DNA from 3 places in the Desulfofundulus thermocisternus DSM 10259 genome. Region 2 is predicted to be linked to each of the others. Evidence: riboswitches for the same ligand, from Rfam matches in the RefSeq annotation. Region 2 holds a riboswitch; each other region holds the start of a gene.
What was found. A riboswitch is a leader RNA that binds a small molecule or an ion and turns the genes downstream of it on or off. The one in region 2 is predicted to bind cyclic di-GMP.
Positions count from the first base shown of each region.

Region 1: it holds a riboswitch for cyclic di-GMP, as region 2 does, so the genes downstream of both, flgB (flagellar basal body rod protein FlgB) here and BR83_RS17900 (helix-turn-helix domain-containing protein) in region 2, are expected to answer to the same signal.
Region 3: it holds a riboswitch for cyclic di-GMP, as region 2 does, so the genes downstream of both, BR83_RS15950 (helix-turn-helix domain-containing protein) here and BR83_RS17900 (helix-turn-helix domain-containing protein) in region 2, are expected to answer to the same signal.

Region 1 is NZ_JMLG01000015.1:35,232-47,411, forward strand. It holds gene fliI (flagellar protein export ATPase FliI) at 1-21, opposite strand, end outside; gene BR83_RS15730 (FliH/SctL family protein) at 69-872, opposite strand; gene fliG (flagellar motor switch protein FliG) at 856-1,869, opposite strand; gene fliF (flagellar basal-body MS-ring/collar protein FliF) at 1,880-3,397, opposite strand; gene fliE (flagellar hook-basal body complex protein FliE) at 3,413-3,712, opposite strand; gene flgC (flagellar basal body rod protein FlgC) at 3,768-4,214, opposite strand; gene flgB (flagellar basal body rod protein FlgB) at 4,221-4,622, opposite strand; cyclic di-GMP riboswitch class I at 4,847-4,935, opposite strand; gene pseC (UDP-4-amino-4,6-dideoxy-N-acetyl-beta-L-altrosamine transaminase) at 5,198-6,433, opposite strand; gene BR83_RS0110775 (HEPN domain-containing protein) at 6,548-6,967, opposite strand; gene BR83_RS0110780 (nucleotidyltransferase family protein) at 6,964-7,449, opposite strand; gene flgM (flagellar biosynthesis anti-sigma factor FlgM) at 7,711-8,013, shown strand; gene BR83_RS16450 (flagellar protein FlaG) at 8,230-8,601, opposite strand; gene flgN (flagellar export chaperone FlgN) at 8,771-9,274, shown strand; gene flgK (flagellar hook-associated protein FlgK) at 9,358-10,764, shown strand; gene flgL (flagellar hook-associated protein FlgL) at 10,783-11,724, shown strand; gene BR83_RS0110820 (Uma2 family endonuclease) at 11,905-12,180, shown strand, end outside.
Region 2 is NZ_JMLG01000041.1:578-7,513, forward strand. It holds gene BR83_RS16515 (recombinase family protein) at 1-807, opposite strand, end outside; gene BR83_RS0113875 (helix-turn-helix domain-containing protein) at 804-1,043, opposite strand; cyclic di-GMP riboswitch class I at 1,355-1,444, shown strand; gene BR83_RS17900 (helix-turn-helix domain-containing protein) at 1,519-1,764, shown strand; gene BR83_RS16125 (sigma-70 family RNA polymerase sigma factor) at 1,923-2,306, shown strand; gene BR83_RS17235 (hypothetical protein) at 2,394-3,026, shown strand; gene BR83_RS0113890 (copper amine oxidase N-terminal domain-containing protein) at 3,092-3,880, opposite strand; partial or broken gene BR83_RS16130 (glycosyl hydrolase family 18 protein) at 3,933-4,897, opposite strand; gene BR83_RS0113900 (IS1634 family transposase) at 5,065-6,717, shown strand; gene BR83_RS0113905 (copper amine oxidase N-terminal domain-containing protein) at 6,797-6,936, opposite strand, start outside.
Region 3 is NZ_JMLG01000027.1:14,643-26,822, forward strand. It holds gene BR83_RS0112545 (LCP family protein) at 1-230, shown strand, start outside; gene BR83_RS0112550 (amidase domain-containing protein) at 349-1,491, shown strand; gene BR83_RS0112555 (BON domain-containing protein) at 1,523-2,050, opposite strand; gene ade (adenine deaminase) at 2,166-3,968, shown strand; gene BR83_RS16485 (hypothetical protein) at 4,040-4,552, shown strand; gene BR83_RS0112570 (MgtC/SapB family protein) at 4,695-5,138, shown strand; gene BR83_RS15945 (peroxiredoxin) at 5,186-5,401, opposite strand; gene BR83_RS0112580 (P-II family nitrogen regulator) at 5,408-6,148, opposite strand; gene BR83_RS0112585 (DUF1538 domain-containing protein) at 6,123-6,872, opposite strand; gene BR83_RS0112590 (DUF1538 domain-containing protein) at 6,869-7,558, opposite strand; gene BR83_RS0112595 (class I SAM-dependent methyltransferase) at 7,848-8,453, opposite strand; gene BR83_RS17885 (recombinase family protein) at 8,890-9,120, opposite strand; gene BR83_RS0112605 (helix-turn-helix domain-containing protein) at 9,117-9,362, opposite strand; cyclic di-GMP riboswitch class I at 9,668-9,757, shown strand; gene BR83_RS15950 (helix-turn-helix domain-containing protein) at 9,832-10,083, shown strand; gene BR83_RS16490 (hypothetical protein) at 10,473-11,090, opposite strand; partial or broken gene BR83_RS17300 (stalk domain-containing protein) at 11,191-11,968, opposite strand; partial or broken gene BR83_RS15965 (IS66 family transposase) at 12,064-12,180, opposite strand, start outside.

The sequences.
Region 1 (12,180 bases), on a different contig from region 2:
TTGGGGTAAGGATGCCTGCATTATCCCCACTTCCCAACCAACTATGGTTTACCGGACAACTGCCAGAACTATGATGTACCCGCCTGCTCCCGCCCGGCGACCTGCAGCCCCGCTTCCCTCAATACTTCCTCCAGGGCCCGCCAGCGGGCTTCAAGGGTGGCGTCCACCCTGCCGTCGCCCGATTCAATGCGGCACCCGCCGGGCTCTACGGACGGATCGCCGATGACGTGCAGGGCCGTACCGGGGGGCAGGACGGGGAGCAGCTGCTCCCGGCTGTCCTCCACCAGCTTTTTCTGCCCCGGGTTTACATAAATGACCACCTGCTCCCTGATGCGGACCGCATCCAGGGCTTCCCGCACAATGTTCAGCACCACGGCGGGGTCGACGGCCAGCTGGGCGGCCACAATTTTTTCGGCCATCTCCCGGGCCAGGGCCACCAGCTCCCCTTCCAGGTTCTCCAGGGCGGCCCGGCGGATTTCTTCAGCCTGCCGCAGCACCTGTAGGGCTTCTTCCCTCAGGGCCCGGGCCCCGGCCGCGGCTTCTTCCATGGCCCGGCGGTGGCCCTCCCGGTAGCCTTGCTCCCACCCCTCCCGCAGGCCCTCCTCCCGGGCCCGGGCGGCGGCCTCCCGGGCCAGCTCCTCCGCCTCCTGCCGCGCCCTGGCCAGGATGCCTTCGGCCTCCCTTTTCGCTTCAGCCAGGATCTTTTCGCCCTCGGCCCGGGCTTTCTCCTCAGCCGCCCGCCCCTGACCGTTGCCGTTACCTTCCCCGTGCCCCTCCAGGGGCAGCACGGGGAAATGGTAGCGGGGAACCAAAAGGACGGGGTCCTCACCGCCGGAAACAAATCCCCGGATGATCCTAAATGATGATGGCATCCTCCCCACCCCGCGCGATGATGATTTCGCCCGTCTCGTCCAGGCGGCGGATGATCTGCACTATGCGCTGCTGGGCCTCTTCCACATCCCGCAGGCGCACCGGCCCCATGAACTGAATTTCCTCCCGCAGCATCTCGGCCGCCCGCCGGGACATGTTCTTGAAAATGCGCTCATTGACTTCCTCGTTGGCCCCCCGCATGGCCCTGGCCAGGTCCTTGGTATCCACTTCCCGCAGCACCCGCTGGATGGCCGTGTCGTGGAGCTTGACGATGTCCTCGAACACAAACATCATCTTGCGCACCTCGTCGGCCAGTTCGGGGTCGGATACTTCCAGCTCCTCCAGGATGGTTTTTTCGGTGCTGCGGTCCACCCGGTTCAAAATGTTGACCAGAGCTTTCACGCCGCCCACCGCCTGGTCCTGCTGGACCACCATGGAGAGCTTCCTCTCCAGCACGCCCTCCACTTCCTTGATTACCTCGGGGGGCGTGCGGTCGATCACCGCCACCCTCCGGGCCACATCGCTCTGCTTCTCCGGAGGCAGGGAAGAAAGGATGAGGGCCGCCTGCTCCGGAACCAGGTGGGTGATGATCAGGGCAATGGTCTGGGGGTGCTCGTCCCGGATGAAGTTGAGCAGGTGTTTGGGGTCGGTCCGGCGCAGGTTGCTGAAGGGAACCTTCTGTATGGCCACCGTTACCTTGTTGAGGATCTCCTCGGCCCGCTGGGGGCCCAGGGCCTTCTCCAGCACCTCCCGGGCGTACTTGTAGCCGCCCCGCATCAGGTATTCCCTGGCCCTGTTCATTTCCAGGAACTCCTCCAGCACCACCTGCTGCACTTCCCTGGGCACGCTTTCCATCATGGAAATCTGCTGGGTGATCATTTCAATTTCATCATCGGGGAAGTGCTTCAGGACTTTGGCGGACAGTTCTGCCCCCAGGGCTATCAGCACGATAGCCGCCTTCTGAACGCCGGTAAGCTTTTCGGTAAACCGCCCGTTCATACTGCCGCACCTACTCCTTGAGCCACAACTTTAAAATTTCGGCCACCTCGGCGGGCCTTTCCCGGGCCATTTCCCGGATCCGCTGCGTTCTGCCGGGCTGTTCCGCGGGCTGCTCCGGCCCGGGCTCGTACGCGGCGGCCACGGGAGCCTGCGGCACCTCTTCCTCCATTTCCTCCACGTACCTCCGCCGCCGGCGGCGGATGAACAGGATCAGGAGGAGCAGGAGACCCAGCCCGGCCGCTCCCGCTGCCGCGGGCCAGTATTTTTTCAGCACGGCCGGCACAACCGGGGCCGGCGGCCCTTCCTCCCGGAACTGGTCCAGGTAGGAGGTGTCGAAGGGCATGGCCGAAACGTTGATCTGGTCTCCCCGGTTCTGCTGCAGGCCCACCGCCGCCGCCACCATGTCCTGGACCTGCTGCAGCTGGGGCGCGCTGTAGTTGCCGTTTAAAACCACGGCCACCGAAAGCCGCCGCAGGGTCCCCGGTGCGGCCACCAGGGTCTGCTGCTGGCTGCCCAGCTGGTAATTGGTGGTGGTCTGCCGCTTCTGGTACTGGGAGTTACCGCCGGTAAAGGCGGGAATGCTGCTTCCCGGTTGAAAAGTTTCCGGCGGTGCGCCACCCGTGCCAGTGCCCGAGCCGCTTTCATTAACGGTCTGCTGGCTTAAAACCTGCCCCGGCTGCACGGTGGTGGTGGTGGTCTGGCGCTGGTCGAAGTCCAGATCAGCGGTAACCATGGCCACCGCCTTGTTCGGCCCCAGGATTCTGGTCAGCATCTGCTGGATGCGGGTTTCCAGTTCCTTTTCGTACTGCCGGCGCACCTGGTACTGGTCCAGGGACAGGCGGGTCAGCTTGGCCCGCTCGTCGGACAGGGCCAGATCGTCGCTCAGGACGTTGCCTTCCATGTCGATGATGTGTACGTTTTCCGGCTTCAACCCCTGCACGCTGCCCACCACCAGATCCATGATGCCCTTCACCTGCTCGGGCTTGAGCTCGCTTTTGAGCTTCAAAGCTATGGAGGCGGAAGGCTCCACCTGCTCGTCCAGGAAGAGGCTTTCCCGGGGCAGCACCAGGTGCACCCGGGCCTGCTCCACCTCCTCCAGGCTGGTGATGGTGCGGCGCAGTTCCTCCTGCAGCGCCCGCTGGTAGTTGACCTGCTGTTCAAAATCGGTAACGCCAAACTTTTGCTGGTCGAAAAGCTCCCACCCGGCCCCCGTATCGGCCAGCACCCCCTTGCTGGCCAGCTCTATTCTCACGCTGGGAACCTGATCTTCCGGCACGGCAATGGTTTTACCCTGATCCTCCAGCCGGTAGGGAACCTTCATATTTTTCAGTTCTTCGGCGATTTTACCCGCCTGAGCGGGCTCCAGGTCGGTGAAGAGGGGGGCATATACCGGCCGGGTGATAAGCACAGCCAGGTAAATCACCGTGGCTAACAGCCCGGCCGCGGCAGCCACCAGGAGGACCTGCCGGGGCCGGGGCAGCGCCTGCCACCGCTCCTTGACGGGGGCCAGGATCTGTCTGGGGTCCATCAACTGCACAGCTCCTTAAACCTGCATGCGCGATATTTCCTGGTAGGCTTCTACAATTTTATTGCGGACCTCCACGGCCAGGGTCATCATGATCCGGGCTTCCTCCATGGCGATGGTCACCTGGTGCAGGTCCTGCACCCGTCCGGTGAGGAAGTCCAAGCCCACCCGGTCGGCCCGCACCTGGGCGTTGTTCACCTCTTCCAGGGCCCGCAAAAGGGCACGGCCGAAGTCGCCGGCACCAGCGGCAGCATCCTGTTTAGAGGACCGGGCCGCCGCAGGCTCAGGGGAAAGAAAGGAAACGGGTAAAACCTGCATTCTGAGGAGTTCTCCTTTCGTCAGCAGCATGAATGGATAAGCCTGTGCTTGAAGATCAGCTCCTGCCTATTTCCAGGGCCCGCAGGGCCATGTCCTTGGCTGCGTTCAAAACCGTGACGTTGGCCTCGTAGGCCCGGGTGGCGGCAATCATGCTGACCATTTCGTTGGCTATGTTGATGTTGGGATAGGCTACGTACCCCGTCCGGGGGTCGGCCAGGGGGTGGGAGGGCTCGTATGCCAGCCGGGGCGGGGAGGGATCTTCCACCACCGCCGCCACGCTTACTCCGGCGGCATCGAGGGATGGCTGGCCGGGCGGGGAGTCCAGAGCCCGGCGCAGCTTTTCGGCAAAGACGGGGACTTTCCGCCGGTAGGGCGGGTTCAGGGGATCGTTGGGCCGCCCCGCCGTCTGCAGGTTGGCAATATTGTTGGCCGTAATATCCAGCCACAGCCTGGAAGCTGTTAAGCCGGAAGCACTAATGCCGAATACATCTAATAGAGGCACCGTCTGTTACCTCCCCCGGATGACGTAAGTCAAAAGGGACAGGCGGTCGCCCAGCGCCCGGGCGGCAGCCTGGTACGTCAGGGTGTTGGCGGCCAGGTTCACCATCTCCTGGTCAATGTCCACGTTATTGCCGTTGTAACCCATGGTGGTGCCCTCCTCCTTCACCACCGTGGGTTCCACCCGGGCCAGCGGTACCGGGGCCCCGAAATGCCGGGGGTCGCTGGTGACCAGCGGCAGGGCGTCCTCCCCCAGCGCCCGCCGCAGCTCCTCCGTAAAGCTGACGGAGGATTTTTTAAATCCCGGCGTGTTCACATTGGCCACATTGTGGGCAATCACCCTCTGCGCCAGCGCCGATGCGTCCAGCTGCTTCTGCAGCGCCACTATAATGGGGCTGCCGAAAAGATCCATAAACCGCCACCTCGCTTTTCCGTAAGCGCTTTAAAAATTTCTGTCTTTTGGCCGCTCCCACCCCCATAATCAAAAGCGCCATTTCTGTATTAGCTCTGTAGAAGAGTGTAAGGGTGATGATTTTGCTTCCAGTTTCAGGTAAATTTTTCTAACTGGAAGAGGGGTTATTTATTTTTCTTAAAGCACCAAAAAACCGGCACCGGGGCCGGGAAGCAGTACTGCATTGTCGCAGCCCGGCTGCCGTGGCGGGAAGCCCGCTGTAGGCCCGCAGCTTTGCGCCCTTCCCTTTCGGTGAAGTTTGCCCCTGGACAATGTGCGATAAAAAGTGTGAAAAAGGGATTATTAACTTGTCATTGGGTTAAAAATCGTTCCCTTGTAGGTGATATCAAAGCAATGTAATTATGTGGCAAGTTTTTGGTAACTAAGTGGTAATTTATTTGACACGTTTTCCCAAACTCCTCCTGTAAAGAGAAAAAATACGTTAAAAATACATAAAAAAATTGCTCCTCTTTGCGCTTTTTGGCACAAAGCATGGAGCAACTGCTACATTTAGTCGAAGAATGTCGATTATGGTTTTATTTGCGCGCCCAGGCCATAACCCGGCGCACGGCCGTGATGACGTCCTGCACATCATTGTCGCTCATGGCCGGGAAAAGGGGCAGGGTGATGGCCCGCTCGTAAAATTCTTCCGCCCGCAGGCAGTAAAACCCGGAAAGGCTGCAGCTGTCCGGGTCCCCCAGCCAGCGGTAGTAAGGGTGGCGGTAGGCGGGCAGGTAGTGGACGTTCACCCCGATATTTTCCGCCCGCAGGGCTTCAAACACCTGGCGCCGGTCGTATTTCAGAAGCTCCAGCTTTAATGCCAGCACGTAAAGGTGCCAGGAGGAGCGGCCGTAAGGCGCCTGGTAGGGGATTTCCACCCCGGGCAGTTCGGCAAAGGCTTCGTTATAGGTGCGGGCAATTTCGCGCCTGCGCTCCACAAAGCGGTCCAGCTTGCGCAGCTGGCTCAAACCCAGGGCGGCCTGGATATCGGTGAGGCGGTAGTTGAAGCCCACATCCAGCATTTCGTAGTACCAGGGACCGTGGTCCTCCACCATGAATTCCCGGTCCCGGGTGATGCCGTGGTTGCGGAAGAGCAGCAGCCAGTGGTACAGCTCGTCGGAACCGGTGGTCACCATCCCCCCTTCCCCGGTGGTGATGTGCTTCACCGGGTGAAAGCTGAAAACGGTCATGTCGCTCAGGCAGCCCACGGGCTGCCCTTTATATTCCGCCCCCAGGGCGTGGCAGGCATCTTCAATAACCACGAGGTTGTGCTTTTCAGCCAGGGCGTGAATGGCGTCCAGATCGCAGGGCTGGCCGGTGAAATGCACGGGAATGATGGCCTTTGTCTGCGGGGTGATCTTTTTTTCTATTTCCGCCGGGTCGATATTGTATGTGCGCGGGTCTATGTCCGCAAAGACGGGCTTCGCCCCCAGGTAGAGGGCACAGTTGGCGCTGGCCACGAAGGTGATGGGGCTGGTGATCACTTCGTCCCCCCTGCCCACGCCGGCGGCAAAGCAGGCCGCGTGCAGGGCCGCCGTCCCGCTGGAGAAGGCCACGGCATAACGGGCCCCCACCCGGGCGGCAAACTGCTTTTCGAATTCGGCCAGGACGGGGCCGGTGGTCAGCCAGTCACCCCGCAGCACCCGGGTGACGGCTTCGATGTCGTCCTCTTCAAGCCAGTGCCGGGCATAGGGGAGATAGGTTTCCCGCACGGGCCTACCCCCGGCAATGGCGGGTGTTTGCAGTTCAGACTGATCGGTATGGGTTTTCATAGGCAGGAAATAACTCCTTTGATCTAGTTTTTTGGGCAAGCCGGATCCAGAACTCAATAAATTCTGCTGGCGAGGCAATAATGGACGCCGCGATACCTCCAGGTATCCCCCGCATTAATTTTCCTGCGGCCTGATTAACAGGGCTGCCACTTGCACGGTAAAGCGGGCGTCGTCCATGGCCCTGGCCGCATCTTCCCGCGTATACTCTTCCGTGGGTATGAAGTCCACATCGCCGTAGAAGGCAAACTCCCGCTCTTTTCGCAGCCACCTGGATATTTGGGCCAGTCTTTGCGCTTCCCGGCTGACTTCGGGCGGCAGGCGGTCCTGGAACTCCACCAGCAAATAGCCCACATCGTGCTGTTTGGGTGGGTCCACTCCAATCCAGCGCAGCATACCTTTCAGGGCCAACTCCACGATCTCCTGGGCCTCGCGGATTACGTCGGAATAGGCTTCTTCCCCGAAGAGAACGGGCAGTATCTTCAACCTTTTGGTGGCTTTGAGCAAGTAACTCTGGGCCAGGGTGGTGCTGGTCAAATTTCGATCACCTCACCCTGCTTATAATCCTTCTTGAGCACCCAGTACCAGGCGCCGCCGCGGTATATTTTCTGCGCCCCCAATTGCTGCAGCCTTTCCCGCAGGCGGGCCAGGTAGCGGGCCAGAAAATTTCCCCGGTCGTATAAAATTTTCACGTCGTCAACCATATCCAGAAACAGGAGGCTGCCCTGCAGCACTTCCTCTTTTCCCTTGATTACAGGGGACAGGTCCGGCACTATATGGGTGAACCGGGATGATTCCTGCTGCATTTTCTCTTCCACCCCGGCAAATTCAGCCATTCTCTTCATCCGGCCCCGCGGCAGGTCTTCGGCCACCAGCAGCAGGTCGATGTCCGAATCCGGCCGGGGCGTGCCGCGGGCTACCGAACCGAAAACGGCCAAAGACACCAAACGGGAGCCGTAAACCTCCTTTACGGCCGGCACCAGCAGTTCAAGGGCCTGTTCAAATTCCCGGCGGTACATGATATCACCCTGCCAGCATACGTATTGATGATCAAATTTTTCATTATCGTATCATACGGCGGGGGTAAACTTCAAGGAAAAGGAGCCTCCGTCCGGGTCCACAGTTGCCCCAAATGCAGCCAGCGGGAATCTCTGCAAAGCAGATGTTTTACCGGCCGCCGGGCCGGAAACCTCTTCCGGGTGCTAAAGAAACCCGGCACCGCTGCCGAAGAAAATATATAGAGGCCATCTTCGGATATGAATGCAAAGGAGCAGAAGGCGATGAGGATAAATTTTAATCCCGGCCAGGTGGCAGATATTTACTTCAAACGTCTTAAAACAACCGGCGAAGAAGGAAAAAAGGAGAGCGTGGCCGGCAGCCACCTGCAGAAAGACGCGGTGGAGATCTCCGACCGGGCCCGGGAGCTCCAGCTCTACCGGGCGCACTTGAAGGAGCTGCCCGAAACGAGGGAGGAACTGGTGGCGGCGGTTAAAAAGCGGCTGGCGGAAGGCACCTACCGCATCGACGCCGAAAAGGTGGCCGCGGGCATCATCGAAGAGCACCGGCTGGACAGGCGGGTGTGATGTCCCGGGAGGAGAGGGTGCTTACGGACGGATGCCGCCCCCGGCACCGGCTGCCGGCCTGCGCGGTCAGCACCAGGGCCGAAGGGGAGCATTACGTTCATCAAGGCCGCCGGCTTTGGGCCGGCGGTTTGTCTTTCCGGGAGCCGTTTTCAATCCCGGCGCGCACGGCGGCAGCCACGCACCCCTCTTTTTTTGCCGCTTCCGGCAGGACCGGCGCTAAATAAACCTGTCCAGGATCAGGCCCAGCATCCTCTTCACGCTGGCCACGATCTTCAGGGTCCACTCCGGGGGGATCTCCCGGATCACTTCCTGCGTTTCGGCATTGATCACCCTGACCATGATCTCCCCGCTTTCCTCGTGCAGGACAAAACGCAGCTCCGTGCGGTAGAGTTCCATGGTTCCGTTGATCCGGCTGACGGCATCCCGCACCTCCTGGATGGTGGGCCTGCTTTCCTCTTCTTTCTCTTCCGGAAACAGGGCCTCCCTCTCCGCCTGCTCCCCGGGGCGGGCGGCGTCATTCCGGAGCGCTGCGGGCAGCCCCGCCAGGGAGAAAAGATCCGGCCTGCCGGCTGGGTCCACCTTGCTCATTTTCACCCTGCCTTTCCATAAGTTAAGAGTCGCTACTTCTTAATTCGTCACCCGGAGGAAGAAATTAAGGAGCCCATAATTTTTTTGTCGCCGGGAAAAGGCTCAAGGATGCGCTTCCCCTGCCGAAACAAGGTGTTAGGAAAATGTTTTTGACAGGACGGGGACGGCTATGAACGAGCAGACAAATCAGATCCACCAGCTGGTGGCTATACTTGAAGACGAGCTGGCGGAACTGGAAAAAATGACGGCGGCGGCCCGGAGGCAAAACGACGCCCTGCGCCGGAACGACGGAGAAAAGCTGCTCGAGGCTACGGGGGAGCTGGAGCTCCTGGCGCGGGCGCTGAAAGCGCTGCAGGCAGCCCGCAGCGAAGTGCAGGCACGGGTCGGGCGGGACTGCGGCCTGCCCCCGGGGACACCTCTGGCGGAGGTGGCTGCCGCCCTGCCTTTAGTGCCGGTCGCCCGGCAGGCAGCGCACCTGGCGGCCGGGCTGCGGGAGAAGGCCCGGGAGCTGGCGGAACTGATCCGGCTCAACAACCTGCTGGCCCAAAACGGCCTGCGCTTCTGCAGCCTCCTGTTGAGGGCCGTGGACCCGTCGCGTACCCGGACGTACCTTCCGGACGGCGCCGTAAGCAAGGACGGCGCAAACCCGCCCCTGCTGGATAAATCCGTCTGAACCCGCGGATGGTGGCGGGCGAATCGGGACGTCCCTCCCTCGCCGCCTTCCATAAAATTCGTAAAAAGAAGAGGAGTGTTATTATGCCCGGAACCTTTTTCGGCCTGGAAATAGCCCGGCGGGGACTGCAGGTCCACCGCACGGCTATGGACATCACCGGCCACAACGTGGCCAACGCCAGCACGCCCGGCTACACCCGCCAGGAGGCGGTGATTACCGCCACCGGCCCCTACGCCAACCCGACACTGGGCAGCAGGCTGCTCCCGGGGCAGCTGGGCACCGGCGTGGAAGCGACCATGATCCGGCGCATTAAAAACGAGTACCTGGACACACAGGCCCGGGACAGCATCTCCTCCCGGGATTTCTGGCAGGTTCAGGAAGACCTGTTCGCCCGCATTGAGGCGGTGTTTGCCGAACCCGGAGCCAGCGGCATCGCCAGCACCTTGACTAAATTTTTCAACACCTGGCAGGACCTGAACAACACCCCCCAGGACCCCGGCGTCAAGGCCGCTGTGGCCGAGACGGGCGACGAACTGGCCACCATGATGCGGGAGGCCTACCAGCAGCTGGGGGATATTGCGGAGAGTATTTTAAAGATCGATTCCAGCGGCAACGTTACCGGCGGCCAGCTTAAAGACCAGGTGGATGAGGTGAACGAGATCCTGCGGCAGATCCGGGAACTGACGGAAGCCATCAAGCGGGTCTACGCCCAGGGCAACCAGCCCAACGACCTGCTGGACAAACGGGACCTGCTCCTGGACCGTCTGGCGGAATACGGGCCGGTGAGCGTCACTCACCTCACCGAAGGGGGCAGGCCGACGGGGGAAATTGAGCTGACCTTCTTCGGGGTGGATGTGGGTTCTGCGGATATGAAGGTGGAACTGGTAGTAAGCGCACCTTCGGGGAAGGTGAATGTAGAGCTGAAGATTGGCAATGACAGTAATAAAATATCCCTGCCTGGCAGTTACACGGGCAGCCTGGCGGGGCTGGAGGAAACCCGCGCTAGGATTGATGGGTACATGGACGCATTAAACAAGTTGTCCGGAGCCTTGAAAAACACCATAAATCAAATTCTCAACCCCGATGGTAAGGCCTGGGACTTCTTTACCGGCACCCTGGCCGACGGGGATTTCGCCGTAAATAAGGACATAATGAATGACCCCGCCAGGTGTATCGACGGTACAAAGGCGCTGTACGTGGCCCGGCTGGCCACCACCGGTCAGGCCGATTTGGGTGGCGCCACTTTCGGCGAATACTTCAACGCTCTGCTGGCCGACATCGGTGCCCGCTCCGGCAGCGCATCGGACATGGCCGGAAGCCGGCGTGCCGTCGCCGAGCAGGTGGAGTCCCTGCGCCAGTCCGTGTCCGGGGTCAACCTGGACGAAGAACTCTCCCGGCTGATCCAGTACCAGTACGGCTACCAGGCCAGTGCCCGGGTGCTGGCTACCATCGACGAAATGCTGGACTACCTGATCAATAGGACCGGCTAAAAAGGGGAGGGAAAAACAATGCGCATTACCCACATGCTGGTCGCCCGGCGCACCCAGAACTACATCCAGGAGGCCATGCAGAGGCTGGCCCGCACCCAGGAGCAGATGTCCACCGGCCGCAGGGTCCTGCGCCTGAGCGACGACCCGCCGGCTTTAAGCCAGCTCCTTAACGTGAGAACGGCAGTAGAACGGAACCAGCAGTACATGCGGAACATCACCGACGGCCTGAGCTACCTGGACGGAGCCGACACCGCCCTGGGCACGGCGGGCGAACTGCTGCAAAAAGCCCTGGAATACGCCATCCAGGGCGCCAACGGAACCCTGGAGAAGGACGACATGGCTGCCATCGGCGAGCAGATCGACAAGATGATCGACGAGCTGGTGGATATAGCCAACACCACCGTGGGCGGCAAATATATCTTTGCCGGAACAAAAAACGACCAGCCGCCGTTCAAGCGGGAGGTCGACAACGGGGTTGACAAAATATATTACCAGGGCAACCTGGAGCGCGTTTCCCGGGAGATCCTGGACCAGGCGAACTACCCCATCGACGTCCCTTCAGTTGCCCTTTCTAATGCCGAAGAAGCCGGCGTTTTTGGCCGGATTAATGATAATTTTATCGTATCAGACGGCATTTTTGATGTTCTGATTAAGTTGCGGAATAACTTGAAGAACGGCAATGTTGCAGGAATAAACGACTCCATCGGCGCCCTGAACGCACAACTCGACCACATCCTGCGCTACCGGGTGCAGGTGGGGGCCCGCACCAGCCACTTCGAGTCGGTGCGCAGCCAGCTCCAGGACCAGGAGGTTCGCCTCACCCAGGTGCTGAGCAACCTGGAGGACGCCGACGTAGCCCGGGTGGCTGTGGACCTCTCCCGCCAGCAGCTCGCCTACCAGGCGGCCCTGGCGGCGGGGGCAAAAATACTGGAAACCTCCCTGCTGGACTACCTGCGCTAACAAATTTTACAGGGCAGCGCACGCATTCGAAAAAGAAGCTGGAAGACTACCACATCTTCCAGCTTTTTTCTTCCGCAAACAGCGGCCGGCTGTTATGCTTTTCAATTTTCTGGTATAATAGTGCCTGAGGACAGAAACGCTGAAAGATTTACCTTTCCCGCAAAAAAGCAGGTGGTATTAATGCAGGAAATAATAATTAAATCCGACAAATGGTATACCTATGATGATTATTTACAGTTAGACGATAAGTACGAGTATGAAGTTATCGGGGGAAAGCTGTTCATGACGCCAAAGCCGCGGCCGCTGCACCAGGAGATTGTCGGCAGGTTATATGTCGCGCTGCATAACTTTCTCAAGCAGCGGAACATACAGGGGAAAATTTTTCTCGATGTGGACGTGATTTTTGGCAATCAGGTGGTTTCTCCGGATATAATCTACATCAGTCCTGAACGCTTG
Region 2 (6,936 bases):
GTCTGGTTCGGCATTCTTACCATCCCTGTCAAAGTAGTTCTTACCTATGTATGCCTGATGAGTAAGAATCTGTCTGACAGTAGCGTTTGACCAGTGCTTGACGTATTCCCCTTTTTGGCCTCTCTTTCCTCTGACTCCGACACGAACTCCACGGACAGCGGAAGGAGGAAGGACACCCATCTGTGTTAACTTATCAGCAATAGCCTCCATTCCCAGTGGTTTTCCTGTTTCGTCACCGTAAACGTACCAATGATAAATCAGCCTGACAATTCTTGCTTCTTCCTCATTAATCTCGAACTCTCCGGTCACTGGGTTTTTCCTGTAGCCGTATAGGACATGACCACCCGGGAACTGACCCAACCGTGCCTTTTGGTACTTTCCCATCTTCATCCTTTCGGTAATCATTTCTCTTTCCAGTTGAGCGAAAAAAGCAATTATCTGCATTACAGCTTTTCCAATAGCTGTGGTAGTATCAAACTGTTCCTGTATGCTGGTGAAACCTATCCCGTTCTTCTCAAAGGCGTCATCGAGGAGGTAGAGGGTATCTTTTAAGTTGCGGCTCAACCTATCTAGCTTCCAGACAACTACGACATCGAACTTTCCAAAGTGAATGTCTTCGAGTAATTGCTGCAATTCAGGCCTCTCCATAGAAGCACCGCTGTAGCCGTCATCCCGGTAAATCCTTACAAGCTCCCATCCTTGAAGCTCACAGTATTTCTTGATTGCTTGGGCCTGAGCTTCAAGAGAGTAGCCGTGCTGAGTCTGTTCTTCTGTACTTACTCTAATGTAGCCTACAGCCTTAGTCACAATGGGACACCTTCTTCCACAGGCTGCTCCCTAGCTCTCTTCTGGAGCATGTTGAAAATAGCTAGTTCAGCGCAGTAGAGCGCAACATCTTCTCGTCTGATGAACCAGCGGTCAATTCCATCCGGGCCTCGTCTCTTGATACCCGGCAGTTTCTTGTCTCGGAGGAGATTAGCGACCGCAATGGGCGAAATTCCGAGAATTTCAGCCGCTTCATTGGTAGTAAGTAACTTATTCACCAGATTTCACCTCCTATGTTATTATTATAGGATGTATGTTAGGAACTTAAAAGAGGGCTTCCAAATTTTTCTACAATATTCTACGGCCAATTTTGGTAAAAAAATCCCATATCTATTACCATCATATTCACGGGATGGACAAGTTATTCACCCTTTCATCAAACCGAAAGATTTTTTGACGAAAGGTGTCTGAAAAAGACGATGAGTTCCTTGCCAGTATATGGAACTATTTTAACCCACCATTCGTCTTATTAAATAGACAGGTTGAGGGAGGTGAGGGTTCCGCGCTCTTTGACGAAAACTAAATACTTTGGCGTTAAAGGCAAACCCATTGAAAAATGGGGACGTAAAGCTACAGGGTCTAAGGTGCCCACAGGCACTATGACAGCCTGGCTGCCGCTGCTCTAGAAGTCTAAGACCTGCCCTCTGCCAAGGTGTGGTAGGTCTTTTTGTCTCTAGAAGAGGGTGATACCATTTGCAAAGAAAGCCAAAGCTCCGAGAACTGATTGACCTGGCGAAGAGTGGTAATGAGGAAGCTATGACCCAGGTCGTTAAACGTTTCATTCCCATCGTCAAGAAATACAGCCGTCAACTAGGTTACGAGGAAGCCTGCTCCGATTTGGTGACTTGGATAATAGAAGCCGTTTACCGCTACCAGCCAAATACCACGTGGGGTAGGGATGAGCTGAATCGATACTTCTCACGTAAGAGCGGTTACTAAGAGTAACTCAAAAAATTTTTTCGGTAGGGGGTTATTAAAATGACCCCCTATTTTCTCTTTATGAAGTAGAGGGCAGGATAGACAAGCTGAAAGGAGGTGGACAGTGATGGCTTCCTACACCTGACGCCTGTGAAGATGACCTTGAAGAAGCCCGGATTATGGCCTGGTTTATAACCGGCCTGCGTCACGAGGCTATCAGGCTAGCGAAAAAGCAAAAACGGCTACGGGAGCGCGAACTGCTAATCCTCAACGACCTATTCAGCCAAGACGCCGAAGATGAAGAAACAGAGAGGCTCGATACCGTAGCCGCCATATGTGACACCCTTACCGCAGTAGAGGATTCGCTATTCCTCCAGGAAGCCCTCTCGTTGCTAACGCCGCAGCAGCAGAAGGTCATCAAGGCAACGATCCTGGAGGGACACACAGAGCAGGAGGTAGCTGCAGAACTCGGAATGTCACAACCCGCAGTGCACCAGATGAAAGAGCGAGCGCTGAAAAAGTTGAGAAAACATTTTGTCCTGGACGAGCCCACCGCCAAGTAGAGCCTCATCCAGGACGGACGACCCCATACCCAGAGGCGGAAGTAGAATGTCTTGTTTCGTAAATCTTTAAGTTAGGAGGGAACATTTATGCCCTATGACTATGCTTACCGCAGGATAAAGACTTCCTCGACTGGTTATCGGAAAATCGAGGCAACAATTACTTTACCGTCACTGAGTGACGTAGCTCTGGGAACAGGTGCTGCATTGTATGAATACCTCGGCTGTGATGGCTCAACCTTCGACTTTGAATTTGGTTTTGGATTAAAACCATCTGAAGGCTATAGTACACAATATGGTATCTACCGTAGTATTTATGTAGGTGGGAGCGATTGGCAGTGGATATCAGGTTATACCTTTAGTCCAGGTTCGACATATAGGCTATTAATTGCTGCTGAAGACGGCTATATTAAATGCTATGTCTATAGTTCTAGCGGTACACTTTTATATTATAACGAGTTTACAGTTAATGGAATTAGATACGACGGTTCTGGACAAAAAGTTCGACGTGTCTCCACCTTATTGGTACCTTCTGGGGGCTCGGCTAACGCTAACAATAACCGGTGGACAACCACGCTAGTTGGAACGCCTACCACTTTTGTTAATGCGACTCCTTCTAACTGCGTAGCAACAAATGAAACGAGTCCTTCTGGGCAACCGTGGATATCAGTAACTACCTATAATGCTTATTACAACGAGAATATAAACCTTGACATCCGTTAAAAACTCCCAGCGCACCGTTAATATGGTGCGCTCTCCTTTGTTTATCAGGAATCTTTTTGCGGTATTTATCTTATATCCAACTTTGACCATTCCAGGAAAGCTTCAGCTATCTTTTGAAGTTGATCGGAGGCATCAGGATGGTCAAAAATAATAGCGTTAACTACTGTATGGTAACTCATATACTTAACGGCTTGCTGATAATTATTGTCAACTGCCTGCAATAAACTATCGTTATTTATTTGATTACCCCATTGCTTTCTGAAAAACTGATAATGATTCTGGATAGCTTTATATGATCCTTCAACTTGTCTATTTTGCTCTGCTATCCATTTATTGGCAGACTCAGGATTAGGTTCGCCACTATAAATTGCCTCGGCCCACTCAACGAAACTCTTTATTCTAAAAGCCGAATTGGACAATAAACCCTTCAAATAGGCAATTATAACCTCGTTCTTTTCTGCGTCCCACCGTACATTTGCTCCCATTGCTTCTGAAACGAACCTTACAGGTACTAATGTTCTTCCTTCTACTACCTTAGGTGGTACGTCAAGTTCTATTGTAACTCCATTTTTGAAGGCCGTGCTTTTACCAACGGTTAGTTTGACAAGATTATTGCCTTGAGTTACCGTTACTGTACCAGTAGTACCGTCCCAATTTACGGTGGCATCTAACGCCTTAAAAATAGCTCGAAGTGGTACCAGTACCCGTCCGTTTTCAAGAAGTGGCGGGACATCAAACTGGAGCTGCTCACCGTTAAAAGTTACAGTAATTGGTTGGGCTGCCATAACACTGCTTGGTAAAATGGCTATCAGAAGTACCACAAGCAAAAGGAATAACAACCACTTCTTCTTCATGACAAAACCTCCCTTGACATTTTTCTCCATAAAGCATAGACGTAGCCACTGACTACGTTCCGCTGCTCGCACTACGGAGTTGCCTCCTCGGTATTACGGTAGACCTCAATGCGTCCCATATTTCACCGGTTACCAGACCTAACCGCCAGATGGCGATACCGTCAAGTCTGTACCGCTTAGCGATACCCAATTTGGTTAGAATGCTTTCCGGTGTTTCCGAGGCAGCAGAAATACCAAGTACCAGTTTTTCCGGCGGGACAAGAGCCTTGGCCATCTCCACAGCTTGCGTGACAAGGCTTACCGGCTCCGGCGTGGAGCCGTAGTCGTAGGCCATGATGATAATCCGGTCGGCTAATTCTCCCAGTGCCTTGTAATTGTAACCCTGATATGCGCTGTTGGGAGCGTGGAGAGTGAGGTGAGGGTCAGTGTGAGGTTGCCGGTCCTCACCTGTTCCGCTAAGAGGCGGACAAACTTGGTAAAGGCCTCCTGCACGGCCTTTAACTGCTCACCGTCATCTCGGTAGCCCAAACCCTCAAAGTCCAGGTTTACTCCTTGGTATAGTACCGCTTCTCTCATTATACCACTAACCGCCCTCGTCATGGAAGCCTCATCTTTTAACAAAGAAGAAATGGTGCCGTTACCGTCAGTCAAGTGAACCACCATCTCGGTCTTCAGGTTATACTTATTGGCCGCTTCCAGCACCTTCTTCCAACCGTCCGGCCTCTGCCAGCCAGTCCTGCTCCTGGTTAGGAGGTTACCCTCTTTGTCCAGACTATACCAGCCTAACGCCAGTTTGCCTACCACATCGGTATTTCCTCTGTCCGTTTCCGGGTAAGGTTTCCCAAAGAGGTTGGTCCAACTGCTGGTCTTGCTGTCGCCCAAGGCGTAGAACCCAATTACCGTCATCTCTTTGGGTGGGGAGGTAATTCTCACCCCGTTAATCGAGTCATCCCACTCCACCTTACAATTGAAGGCTTCGCCGAAGAACCGGAGCGGTATCAGTGTTCTCCCGCCCAGACTCAAGTTTGAAACATTAGCGCCCCATACATTTCCAATGAAGCTGGAAACCCAGTAAAATCGAGGGTCTTAGTTAGCGGAATACTTAAAAATTGCAAAAGTGTAGTGCCACGTCTGTAAATATTTAGTTTTTCTAACCTGCCTTAACATGGTATAATATCTATGCCATGTATGCCAGAACAAAAACTTTCACCAACAAGGACGGCTCAAAAAGAACCTATGTCCAGATAGTCGAAGCCGTCAGGGAGTACGGCAAAGTGCGCCAGAAAGTGGTGGCCAACCTGGGCCGCATCGACGAACTTCAGAAAGGCTGCCTTGACCGGCTCATTGCCAGCCTGGCCAAATTCTCAAAAACGAAATGGATACAGGCCGAAGCTGATAAACTGATGGTTCACAGTGCCAGGGAATGGGGGTTGGATTTAATTTTCCGGCATCTGTGGGAACAACTTGGCCTGGACTTTATCCTGAAACGCCATTTCTCCCAGGCATACACCTGCAGCCAACTGGCTGAGGCCGTCTACGCCATGGTGCTGAACCGGATCAGCGACCCGCTTTCCAAACGGGGCGTTAATGAATGGCTCAAAGAAGTTTACCGGCCGTCCTTTGACCAGCTGGAACTGCACCATTTTTACCGTGCCCTTGATTTTCTGGCCGAATATAAAGAGAGGATAGAACTGGACCTTTTTGACAGCACCAGAAACCTGTTCGACCTGGAAGTGGACATGATTTTCTGGGACACCACATCCACATATTTTGAAGGCAGAGGGCCAGAGGAATTGGGTCGTTACGGCCACTCCAAAGATCATCGACCGGACAGAATCCAGGTAATGGTCGGCGTGGTAATGACCCGTGCCGGCATACCTATAGCCCATGAGGTTTTTCCCGGCAATACAGCTGATGTCAACACATTCAGTCAAACCATTGCCGACGTCCGCGAACGGTTTCAACTGACCCGGGTCGTCTTTGTAGGCGACCGGGGCATGGTCAGCCAGGATATTCTGGAACATTTGGACAAAAATCACATCGAATATATTGTGGGTATGCGCATGCGTAAAGTCAAAGACGTCGGCGAAGTACTCAAAACAGGCGGCAGGTACCGGACCGTCAAAGGAAACCTGAAAGTAAAAGAAGTCTGGTACGATGCTGACCGGTACATCGTTTGCCACAATCCCGTCCAGGCCGAACACGACAAAAAGGCCCGGGAGGAAATGTGCCGGAAGCTGGAAGAACAGCTTAAAAACGGCGGAATCAAATCGCTGGTGGGCAACCGTGGTTACCGCCGGTATCTATTGCTTAACAAAGACGCCGTGGTGGGTATAGATCAGGAAGCCCTGAAAGAAGAAGCCCGGTATGATGGCAAGTACGTCCTGCGTACCAACTCTCAACTCAGTACCGAAGAAGTGGCCCTGGCCTATAAAGACCTCTGGCGTGTAGAGCGGGCCTTCCGGGAAATGAAATCCAGTCTGGACCTGCGCCCGGTCTACCACTGGAAAGACAGCCGTGTCCGGGGACACATCATGGTCTGTTTCCTGGCCCTGGTCCTGGAATCGGCTTTACAGAGAAAACTGGCAGAAAAAGAAGTTGAACTGGAGTACGTTTACCTGCTCAGGGACCTGCAACAGTTAAAAGCAGTGGAACTCAGTATTGGGGAAGACAAGTACCTATGCCGCACGGAACTGGTGGGCAACGCATATGAAGCATTCAGAGCACTGGGAATCCGGCCACCCCTAAAGGTAGCTGAAATCAAAAACGACGGTGACGGCACTTGCAAACAAAGTGCTCGGACTTCCGATGATTACCACACACCCTCATTATTGTAAAATGAAGGAAAATGTAGTGGTACGTCTTTAATTATTGCCCCGGAGCCCTTGATTTCCGGGAGGTTTTAATTTGAAAGTTTTAAACTTCGACCAGAATTTGCGGGGGAACGTCCAAGGTGATAGGGTTTTCATTGCGATAGGCGGTTCTGTTGCCAATCTGGAGCCGGATAGAAGTTTTCCCGTCCGTAGCACTTATCGTTTGAGTAGTGCTGTCCCAGT
Region 3 (12,180 bases), on a different contig from region 2:
CCGTACTGCTCAAACTACCACGCCTGTTGTGGATTTTTACCAGCGGGGTGGAGACAAATCTGGGGCCGGGCCATATCCTCACCCTCTACCAGGCCCTGCAGGGAAACGGCCCGGAAATCCTGCGTAAGCAGGCCCTGCCCGGGCGGGACTACTTTGACGGCCCGGTCAGGTACCGGGAGGTATCCCCCGACGCCTGGAAAAGCGTTTTGCGGGAAGTAACCTGCTCCTGATAAATGGCCCCTGTGGTGAAGCGCTTTGGTGTACATTTTACCACCGATACCCGGGCAAGAACTCTTCCTTCCGGGGAAATATATAAACGGCGCAAAATTCACAAAACGGGGGTCCGTTATGCTGTGGCAAAAAGTTACTGTATCATTAATGATTGTTGGCCTGGTCTTTCTACTGGGAGCTTCCAACTGCACGGCCACTTCCCCTCCCCTTTCCCAAAAAGAACTGGAAAAGGCGGTGAAAGAAATTTTCAATGCCCGTGCCCGGGCCATTGTTACCGGCGCCGATCCCGCCCCGGTTCTGGCCTCCTACGATACCGCCACCAAACTGGGGCAGTGGGCCCGGGCCCATGAAGAACACAAGCTGAATTTTATCCAGTCCTGGGCCAGGAAAAGGGGGGTGCGGATAATCGAAGCAAAACCGGAAATTCGCATCCCCTGGTCGCAGATCAATGGGGAAAGGGCGGAACTGGTGGTTCACCACACCCTCCAGCTGGTTTACGTATATCCCGATACTCCCGTGGTCAACCGCTTTGGTATTGGCACCCGTCACTGGATGGAACTGGTTAAAAAGGACGGCCGGTGGCTGATCCAGAAGGACTTCTATACCGACGGCCTGGGTGACGATACCCTGGTACCCGTACCCACCCCCGCCGACGGCGCTGCCTGCCCGGGTCAGCCCGTAAAATCCAGTTCCAGCCGGAACCGCTCCAGAGGTATTTTTGACCGGGAGGGGGCAGTCCGGTACGCGGACAAGTATGCCGGCCTGGCCTGGGGAGCGGGCAACAACCACAAGTACAATCCCCGTTATCGGGATCTTAACGGCAACGGCGGGGACTGCACCAATTTTGTCTCCCAGTGTCTGGGAGACCGGGAAGGGGGCAAGCTCCCCATGGATGGAACCTGGTACTACCGGTACGAACAGGGCGGTGGTTCGGGCAGCCGGGCCTGGGTGCAGACCGAGGCCTTTGCCAGCTGGCTCCTGTACAGCGGCCGCGCCCGGCTGATCGCCCGGGGCACTTTCCCGGAGCTGAACCAGCCGACAAACAAATTTCCGCGGGGGGCCGTCAGGGAGTTGCAGAAAGGTGATGTCATCGGGTACGAAGAAAAGGGGAACATCGAGCACTTTGCCATTGTGGTCGGGACGGACTCCCACGGGTACCCTCTGGTTAACGCCCACACGGTGGATCGCTACCACTGCCCCTGGGATATGGGATGGGACAAAAAGACGGTTTTTCACCTCTTCCGGATTAATGAAGTTTAAAAAGGGGGATATGTCTCCGGACTTATCCCCCTTAAAATATTCTGGCCTCTCCCTCATCTTCCCGGTCGTTGTTCACCTGGTGGTGGAAAATTGCCTCCAGGCTCTCATCGTCATAACCTCCAGGGGAACGCAGCTTGAGCTGGCTGACTACCTCCTTCACTCCCCGCGCCCTGGCGGCAGCGGCCCTGGCCGCTTCAATTTCTTCCGGGCTGTCCACCCGCCCCTGGAGAAAAACCACTCCCTTAACGGATTTTACCCCCACATGGCGGCGGTTAATGCCGGCCGCATCCAGCTCCTCCCCCACCTCGAAGGCCACATCATCATCGGTAATGGCCCCGTCGGTACTTATGGCCACACCGTTCTCCACCGCCCGGATGCCCTCAATGGCCGAAACGATGCGGCTCACCTGCTCCCTCTCGGCCAGGGTATCCACAATGCCGGTAATGCGCGCCTTACCGTCCACCACATCAGCTTTTAAGCCATATTCCCTGGTACGCACATCGCTATCCAGAACTTCCTGAACCTTTCGGGTCAGGATCTCATCCCTTTCTGCCGACAAAAAAACCCCCCCTTGCAGCTTGACTTTGACAAAATTTTCGCCCTGCCTGCAGGTATTATTCCCTCACACACGGTAAATATAGAGGGGAATCATTTCATTTTTGCGGGGTGAAAAAATGTTTTACCAACCAAACCGGCGCCCCCTGTGGGAAATTACCGCCGACCTGTCCCTGGCTGCCCTGGGGAAAATACCGGCCGACGTGGTAATTAAAAACGGGCGGGTGGTGAACGTGCATACCGCCGAAATCCAGGAAGGCCTGGATGTGGCCATTAAACACGGCCGGGTGGTGCTGGTGGGCCGGGCCGACCATACCATCGGGAAGGATACCCGGGTAATCGACGCCGGGGGTCGTTATCTGGTGCCCGGCTTTCTGGACGGCCATATACACGTGGAAAGCAGCATGGTTACCGTCACCCAGTTCGCCCGGGCGGTAGTCCCCTGCGGCACCACCGCCATCTTCATGGACCCCCATGAAATTGCCAATGTACTGGGGATGGAAGGAATCCGCCAGATGATGGAGGAAGGGGCCGGGCTGCCCTTAAAAGTGTTTACCACCATGCCCTCCTGCGTTCCGGCTGCCCCGGGCTTTGAGGACGCCGGGGCCAGCATCGGCCCGGAAGAGGTCCGCGAGGCCATGACCTGGCCGGGAATCATTGGCCTGGGCGAAATGATGAATTTCCCCGGCGTGCTGGCGGGAGACCCCCTGGTGCACGGGGAGATACAGGCCACCCTTAAAGCCAACAAGGTCGTCACAGGACATTATTCCCTCCCGGAAACGGAAACCGGACTCCAGGCCTACATTGCCGCGGGCATTTCTTCCTGCCACGAGTCCACCCGGAAAGAAGACGCCCTGGCCCGCATGCGCCTGGGCATGTACGCCAAGATGCGGGAGGGCTCGGCCTGGCACGATGTCAGGGCAACCATAAAAAGTATCACCGAAAACCGCCTGGATTCCCGTTACGCCATCCTGGTTTCCGACGACACCCACCCGGAAACCCTGCTCACCCTGGGCCACCTGAACCACGTGGTGCGCAGGGCCATTCAGGAAGGGATCGACCCGGTACGGGCCATCCAGATGGCCACCATCAACACCGCCCAGTGCTTCGGGGTAAGCCGCGACCTGGGCAGCATTGCCCCCGGTCGCTGTGCCGATATCCTGTTCATCCCCGACCTGGCGGAAATGAAGGTGGAACGGGTAATGGTGGACGGGGTGATCGTGGCCGAAAATGGGCAGATGCTGTTCGACCTGAAACCCTACGCATACCCGGAAAAGACCCGCCATTCGGTGCACCTCCGGCGGCAGCTGACCGCCGGCGACTTTACCATTGCCGCCCGGGGGAACAGGGTCCTGGTAAGGGTGATGGAGGTAATTGAGGCCAAAGTGGGAACCCTGCACAGGCAGGTGGAAATGCCGGTGGAAAACGGAGAAATCAGGCCCTCCGTGGAGCTGGACGTGGCCAAAGTAGCCTGCATCGAGAGGCACGGCGGGCCGGGAAATATGGGCCTGGGCCTGGTCAGGGGCTTCCACCTGAAGGGCGGTGCGGTAGCCTCCACCGTGGCCCACGACAGCCACAACCTGCTGGTGGTAGGCATGGATGAATCCGACATGGCCCTGGCCGCCAACACCCTGGCCGAATGCGGCGGGGGCATGGTGGCCGTGCTGAACGGGCAGGTGCTGGCCCTCTTACCCCTCCCCATAGCCGGGTTGATGTCCGAACGACCGGTGGAGGAAGTGAGGGAAATGGTGGCCGCCCTGGAAAGGGCCTGGAAGGAACTGGGCTGCCCGCTGGTCTCCCCCTTCATGACCATGGCCCTCCTGTCCCTGCCGGTCTTACCCGAACTGCGGGTAACCAACCGGGGCCTGGTGGACACGGTGAACTTCCGTTTTGTGGACCTGGTGATCGAGGAATTGGTGTGATACTGCCCGACTTTTTCCTTGCCTGAAACGCCCTTACCTGCTATGCTGGAAGTGAAAGGCAGGTGGCAGCCGTGGAAGAGGTCAAAAGGGAAATAGCAGCCACTTTCGATGAACAGGAATACCGCCAGGCCGGACAAATGTTCTTTCTGGGAAGCTGGGTTCAGGGAGAAATACGGGACCTGCGGGCCGAAATGCGGGAATTGCGCAAAGAATTATCCTCGACAGAAGACGGGTTAAGGCAGGAAATCAAAACTGTTGAAGAAAGCCTGAGAAAAGAAATCAAAGCTGTTGAAGAAAGCCTGAGAAAAGAAATTAAAACCGTTGAAGAAGGTCTGAGGAAGGAAATTAAAACCGTCGAAGAAGGCCTGAGAAAAGAAATCAAAACCGTTGAAGAAGGCCTGAGGAAGGAAATCAAAACCGTTGAAGAAGACCTGAGGAAGGAAATGATAACTCTTGAATCAAATTTAAGGCAGGAGATAAACTCGCTAAGGCAAGAAATAAAAGGTTTTTTCTGGGCTACCGTCGGCATTGCGCTGGCCGCCCTGGCTGTTAGCATCAGTGTGGCCATCAAAATCTGGCAGTGATCATCCTTGTTCTAATGAAGCCTCCGGGGAAAATTACGGGGGCTTCATCGTTTTTTCAAACCCGGCCCACGCATAACCGGCGGGCAGGGCCGATCATAATACAGTTAAACACTTATCTAAAGGGTGAAGCCCGGTGCTCCGCATGCAAGAAATGATTGCCAGGCTGCTGCTGGCCTTTTTAGTGGGATTTTTCATCGGCCTGGAGAGGGAAATAAGCCATAAGCCGGCGGGTATACGCACGCACACCCTGGTTTGCCTGGGTTCGGCCCTGTTTACTTTAATCAGCAGCTACGGGTTTACTTCCTTAATCGGAGTAAACCCCTACCAGCCCGGAGACCCGGCGCGCATTGCCGCCCAGATCGTCACGGGAGTGGGCTTTATTGGCGGCGGCATTATCTTTAAGGACCGGGATCATATCCGCGGGCTCACCACCGCCGCCAGCATCTGGCTAACCGCCGGGCTGGGAACGGGCATAGGCGCCGGCCTGTACGTCCCCAGCCTGGTGGCGGCAGTCCTGGGTTACCTCACCTTGAAATTGAACCACCTTCTCCGGAGATGGGGCCTGGATGACCCGGGTGAAGAGTAAAAAAAAGCCCGCCGCAAAACCGGGCGGGAGAAATGCTTCCCGTCACCCTATATCGTCCCGACCCTTTCAAAGTCCCGCCTTATCCCCGGCTGGCCCGGCTGCCACTGCGCCGGTACACCTTCACCCGTGGCGGCAGCATACTGAATGGCCTGGAGAACGCGGATGATCTCATCCACGTTTCTACCCACTTCCCGGGGGTACACGCAGTAGTATTCTACGCGGCCCTGAGGGTTGATAATAAAGGTAGCCCGGTGGTTATACATAACATACTAACGCGGGTTACTTTCGGAAAGCATCTTTCTCACCATCCTGTTGAGCTGGCGATTAATACCGGCCACCCTCTCAACCTCCAGAACAAAGGCAATTCCCTTCCCGGGCCTGTTCAGGCCTGTTTCATTGACAATGGCTTCCAAAACCTTGCCGCTCTTTGGACGTTCAATCAAAGTTAAAATGATTTCCTTCTCAGGCTCAATAGGAATACCGAACAATCTGGCGTTCTCGTGAATTCCCGTGCCGCGGCCGAAAAGTATGGTTCCCCCTTCTGCACCGGCTCTTTTCGAGGCATCAACCACTTTTTCCGAATCACCCTTGTTGACGATGGTCACAATTAAATCGTATAAAACCTCTTCGCCATCCTTAACCATTTCCATTCCTCCCGGGTTCTGCTCAGGTATTTCAACGGGGGCACCCAGGTGGCAGATACCCGCCACCCGGCTCACGTCGAGAACAAAAGCTATCCCGCGGCCGGATTTATCCAACCTGGCAGCAGAAATTATGGCCTGCAGAACAACCTCCAGCTTGCTTTCATCTATTAATATAAGAATAATTTCCTTTTCCGGTTCAAGATCGATCCCCAGAACCTCCGATACTTTGTGGCCTCCCGTGCCTTCGCCCAAAAGAGTGGTCCCGCCTTCAGCCCCGGCCTTCTTTGCCGCCTTTACCGTCTTTCTGGCCACGCCATAGTTCACAACGGCTATCAACAGCTTATACTTGCGCATGATGGCGTTCATCCTGCTTCTCCTTTCTGCTGAAGAGCAGACCTAAAGATAAAACTGCCAGAATGGGAGAAAGCGCTACCATAGCAATCATCCCGAACCCTTCGGTTAAGGGATCACGGCCCTCTAAAGCCGAGGCAAAGCCCAGAACCATGGTTAATATAAAAGTCACGGTCATCGGCCCGGTGGCCACTCCCCCCGAATCAAAAGCTATGGCCACAAAGGAAGGGGAAGAATAACGCGCCAGTATGAAAGCGAGCACGTAGCCCGGAATTACCAGGTACCACAGAGGAATTCCCAGCCAGACTTTCCACAGCGACAGGGCAATGGAGGCGGCCACCCCCAGCGATACCGTATAAAGCATTACCTGCCGGGGAATATAACCCCCCGATGCCTTCTCCACCTCATAATTTAACACACGGACGGCAGGTTCGGCAAACGTAGCTACAAAACCCATTAAAAAACCAGCCGGTATGATTAACCAGCCGAACTCCAGGCTACCCATGGTTTTCCCGATTATTTCTCCCACGGGCAGGAAACCCACGTAAACGCCCTGCAGGAAAAAGGACAACCCCAGGAAGGTCAGCACGAAACCTTTTAAAACTCTAATAAATCTCCTTCTGCTGAACTTCAGCAACCAGACCTGCAGAATCAAAAATAACAGCAGGAGAGGAGCCAGCGCAACGGCCACCTCCAGCAGAACGTGGCCAAAACCGTCAAATATTTTAAGTTCATTCAACCATAAATCACTCCCAGCAGCAGCACGGATAAGATGGGCCCAACAGAGCCCAGAGCCACGTAGCCGAATCCATCGGCGGAAGTGCTTCTACCCCCCAGAACAGATGCAACCCCCACACCCAGGGCAAGAATAAACGGCACCGTCATCGGGCCTGTGGTAACGCCGCCGGCATCCAGAGAAACGGCCCTGAATTCGGCGGGGGCCAGCACGGCCAGGATGAAGACCAGGGCGTAACTGGCAAGCAAAAGATGCCGCAGGGGAACACCCAGAACCACCCGCAATATGGCCAGTCCCACAAATATGGCCACGCCCAGAGCGACAAAGATAATTAAAAGATCTTTGGAAATGGCTCCCCCGGATACTGCATCCACCTGGGTGGCCAGAACCCTGACATCCGGCTCGGCCACAGTCACCACAAAACTGAAAAGAAAACCGAAGAGGACCAGAATCCAGACCCTACCAATCCTGGGGAGCGCCGAGCCGGTGGCTTCACCAATTTGCAGCATTCCCAGATGAATGCCCACCAGGAAGAATATCAAGCCAATGGTGACCATGACCACCCCGATCAAAAACTGCGCCATAACCAGAGAAGGTAACCGGAGCACTGCCTGCAGGATGAGCACAAATACAGTAACCGGTAAAACAGCCAGAACAACTTCCAGCACAGTGCCCTTAATATCTTTCATGACCTCATCCTTTCTTTTATGTTTTTACCCTGAACATTCACCCTGCAAGCTCAACCAGGGAACCCATAAAAAAATTTAATACGTCACCAATGAAAATTATATCATTTGTATCTTTGATTTATCAATCCATTGGTCAAAAAGGGAATAATTAACACATGGCGGGTATGCACTCCGGGTACTGTGTAAGTTGCTGAAAGACGGGAAAATAAAAAGGGGAGGTAAACTCCCCTCCAGCGTACAGATAAAGTGTTTCCGGGATGTGCCCCGGCTTTACTCGCGGCGGCTCCAATTATACAAAACGTCTTTTCCGCATCAGGCAAACCCAGGCTCTGGGCGGGTTCGGGCGGTTGGAACCAAAATGGCTGGAAACGAGCGAAAGAATTTCGAAGTGAGGTTCCACAGAATTAACAATATCCCTGGCCGTCCTCTGTGGCGGACCCGGGCCTTCTCGCCGCTCATCGGCGTTGCCGATAATACTCAGCCACAGGCCATCCTCTTCTAAATGGGCGGCCACCTTTTCCGCAAAGCTCTCCCGTTCCTCACCGGAATTCAATGAATGAAAACAACCTCTATCAAATGCAAAACCAAACGGCGCCCCTGTAATTTTGTTTGTGAAGAAGTCAATTACCATAAAGGTACACCGGACATTGGCTTTTGAAGCTTTCTCTACTGCCTTTCCTATTGCAATTTCCGATGTATCAACGCCTGTCACATCGAAGCCGTTCCGGGCAAGCCAGATGGAATTATCACCAGTTCCGCAACCGATATCCAGTGCTTTACATGGTTTTATGGCCATTGCAGTCACAGTCTGAATAAGGTTAAAATCAGGTTTGCCAATATCCCAGGGAGTATCGCCCGTTTCATATCTTTTCTTATAACCTTCCTTTACCGTCATCCCCGTTCACCTGGCTCAAAAAGCTCACAATACCCAACAACGGTTAGTTATTGTGAACCCGACCCTCCTATTGACCAGGTTTTCCCCCCTTTCCGGATCAATCCCTCATAGGTAGGCTCGGAACAGGGCCGCCGCCCGGGGGCACAGGAACCTTACGGGTAGTTTCAATCCCTTTTAGAAAGTTTTTCCACGGCATAAAGGTACCTGATTTGTTCGTAAAGATTAATTTCAATCACTTCCCTTCTCCCCCCTGACCCGGATGAATGTACATCCAGTATAGGGGATTGTTGAAGGAAGTGGATCAGTTTTAGAGTAGCAATTTCGCCAAAGTGGATCAGTTTCACAGTATCATTTTGTCTACCACGGCTCCCAGGGTGGATCAGTTTGACAATGTCACAGGGGCTAAAAATGGATCAGTTTTATAGTAGCAAATACACTAAACGACAACCGTATCGAAATGGCGCAGGTGGAGGCCTGCAAGGAGTTGTTCCAACGCTGGTCTCTCCATTGAAGCGCCACTGTATCCATCATCGCGGTAAATCCGTAATAGTTCCCAACCTTGAATTTCGCAGTATTTCTTTATTGCTTCGGTTTGGGCTTCCAGGGAGTAACCGTGCTGAGTCTGTTCTTCTGTGCTTATCCTTACATATCCAATGGCTCTACTCACAATGGGACACCTTCCTCCGCAGCTTGCCTTCTAATTCTGGCTTTGTGCTGGAGCATATTGAAGATAGCCAACCCGGCGCAGTAGAGAGCAACGTCTTCCCGTCTGATGAACCAGCGGTCAATTCCATCCGGGCCTCGTCTCTTGATACCTGGTAGTTTCTTATCCCGGAGGAGATTAGCAACTGCTACGGGCGATATTCCGAGGATTTCAGCCGTTTCATTTGTAGTAAGTAGCTCGTTCACCAGATTTCACCTCCTATGTTATTATTATAGGATGTATGTTAGGAACTTAAAAGAGGGCTTCCAAAATTGTCTACAATATTCTACAGCCAATTTTGGTAAAGAAATCCCATATCTATTACCATCATATTCACGGGATGGACAAGTTATTTGCCTTTTCTATCATAAGGAATGTTGATAAACGACATTAGAAAAAGACGATGACTTCTTTCCAGTATATGGTACCATTTTGACCTACCATTCGTCTTAATAAATAGACGGATGTAAGGAGGTGAAGGTTCCGCGCTTCTCCAACGAAAACCGAATACCTACGTTAAGGGCAAACCCATTGAAAAATGGGGACGTAAAGCTACAGGGTCTAAGGTGCCCACAGGCACTATGACAGCCTGGCTGCCGCTGCTCTAGAAGTCTAAGACCTGCCCTCTGCCAAGGTGTGGTAGGTCTTTTTGTCTCTAGAAGAGGGTGATACCATTTGCAAAGAAAGCCAAAGCTCCGAGAACTGATTGACCTGGCGAAGAGTGGTAATGAGGAAGCTATGACCCAGGTCGTTAAACGTTTCATTCCCATCGTCAAGAAATACAGCCGTCAACTAGGTTACGAGGAAGCCTGCTCCGATTTGGTGACCTGGATAATAGAAGCCGTTTACCGATACCGACCAAATACCACGTGGGGTAGGGATGAGCTAAACCGGTACTTCTCCCGTAAAAGCGACTATCAGAAATAACTCAAGAATTTTTTTTGGTAGGGGGGTATTAAAACGCCCCCCTATTTTCTCTTTATGTAGTAGAGGGCAGGTTAGACAAGCTGGAAGGAGGTGGACAATGATGGCTCCCTACACCTGACATCTACGACGACGTTGAAGAAGCCCGGATTATGGCTGATAAAGACATTAATCCTATTTATTCAGAACTAATTGACTACCTCGTTTGGTGCCAAATAAAAGGTGTTACGCCTAGTGAATATACATGTGCCCGATTTATAGCAGATGCTGGATACGGTGGCCCGGACCACGACGCTTACTATAATAACTTAGTAGCTTGGATGGATACACTATGTAACTTAAGCGATTTTTGTTAACAGTAAGTGCCTGGTCTGCTACGCGACCAGGCACTTTTATAATCCCGTATGTAAGCGTAATAGAAGGTCGACCTCTTTTTTGAGCCATTGTCCATAACCGGGCAAATAGTAAAGATCCCATTTAGTTTGGTTATCTGGGTTTTGGATTCCGAAATAGGCATCATTCACATTATCCGGATTTATATAGATAATTAAGTCCTTGTGAGCAAGATCATTTATTCCCTGCTTCGGCCTATATGGCTCATAAATAAGGCGAACCGAGCAAAAGACATCCTTCATTTTATCCCCGTTTTTTAGGTCTTTATCAAGTTCTTTTGACTCCACTTGTTTAACTTCTGGTTGTATTCCGGCACCGCCCCGCAGGGCTACCCATAACAAATCCCGCACGTCTAAGATTATGCCTGATTCTTTCAACGTGAGCGGATTAAAAGGGAAAACGTCATTACCTCTTTTGACAATAATTTGAGTGAGTTTCTTTTCGGTAGGAGTCTGGGAATGAGGATTAGAAGCAGCCTGGATTTGTTGAGTAATTTGTGAATTTGTCGGCGGGGGAACATTCATGTTTTCAGCCTTGTTTTCCCTTTTTATTAGTGCGCAAGCAGGAATAGTAATAGTAAAAATAGTTATAATTACGTATAATAACCACTTCTTCACTGACAGAGCCTCCCTTAAGAATTTTTTCCAAAATTACAGACGCACAAACCGGCTATTCGTTCCGCTTTCCGCAGAAAGATTTTCAACAGCCCAAACAGAGTTACCACGGTATTACGTTAGCGCTTAACGCGTCCCATATTTCACTGGTCACCAGACCTAACCGCCAGATGGCGATACCGTCAAGGCCGTATCGCTTGGCGATGCCCACTTTGATTAGAATGCTCTCCGGTGTTTCCGAGGAGGCAGAAATTCCAAGCACTAGCTTTTCCGGCGGAACAAGAGCCCTGGCCATCTCGACAGCTTGCTTGACAAGGCTTACCGGCTCCGGCTTAGAACCGTAATTCGTAGGCCATAATGATAATCCGGTCGGCTAATTTTCCCAGCACCCTGTAATCGTAACCCCTATAGGCGCTGTTGGGAGTGTGGAGAGTGAGGGTCAGGGTGAGGTTAGCAGCCTTAACCTGTTCCGCTAAGAGTAGGACGAACCTGGTAAAAGCGCCCTGTACCACCTTTAACTGCTCGCCGTCATCCCGGTAGCCCAAACCCTCAAAGTCGAGGTTTAGTCCTTGGTATAGCCTCGCTTCTCCCATTATACCATTAATCGCCCTGGTCATGGCAGCCTCGTTCGTTATCAGGGAAGAAATCGTGCCGTCACCGTCAGTCAAGTGAACCACCATCTCGGTTTTCAGGTTGTACTCCTTGGCTGCTTCCAGCACCTTCTCCCAACCGTCCGGCCTTTGCCACCCTGTCTGGCTTTTGGTCAGGAGGTTGCCATCTTTGTCCAGACTGTACCAGCCCAGCGCCAGTTCAGCTACTACATCGGTGTTTCCGCTGGCAGTTTCCGGGTACGGCTTTCTAAAGAGTTTCGTATTTGATGAATGACGCATAATTGGATCTCTGTTTTGGGAAACACCGCATTAATGTAAGCGTAAAATAAACCCCACCTTGCAATCAGGTGGGGACATAATCTGGCTTATTTATTAGCACTGCAGACAGGGGGTAATGAATTGGACCAGGGGAGCAACTGATCCAGGGCATTACTGTCTTCAGGGTCCAGGTTGGGAAGTTTTTCAAAAAGATAGCTGAGGTA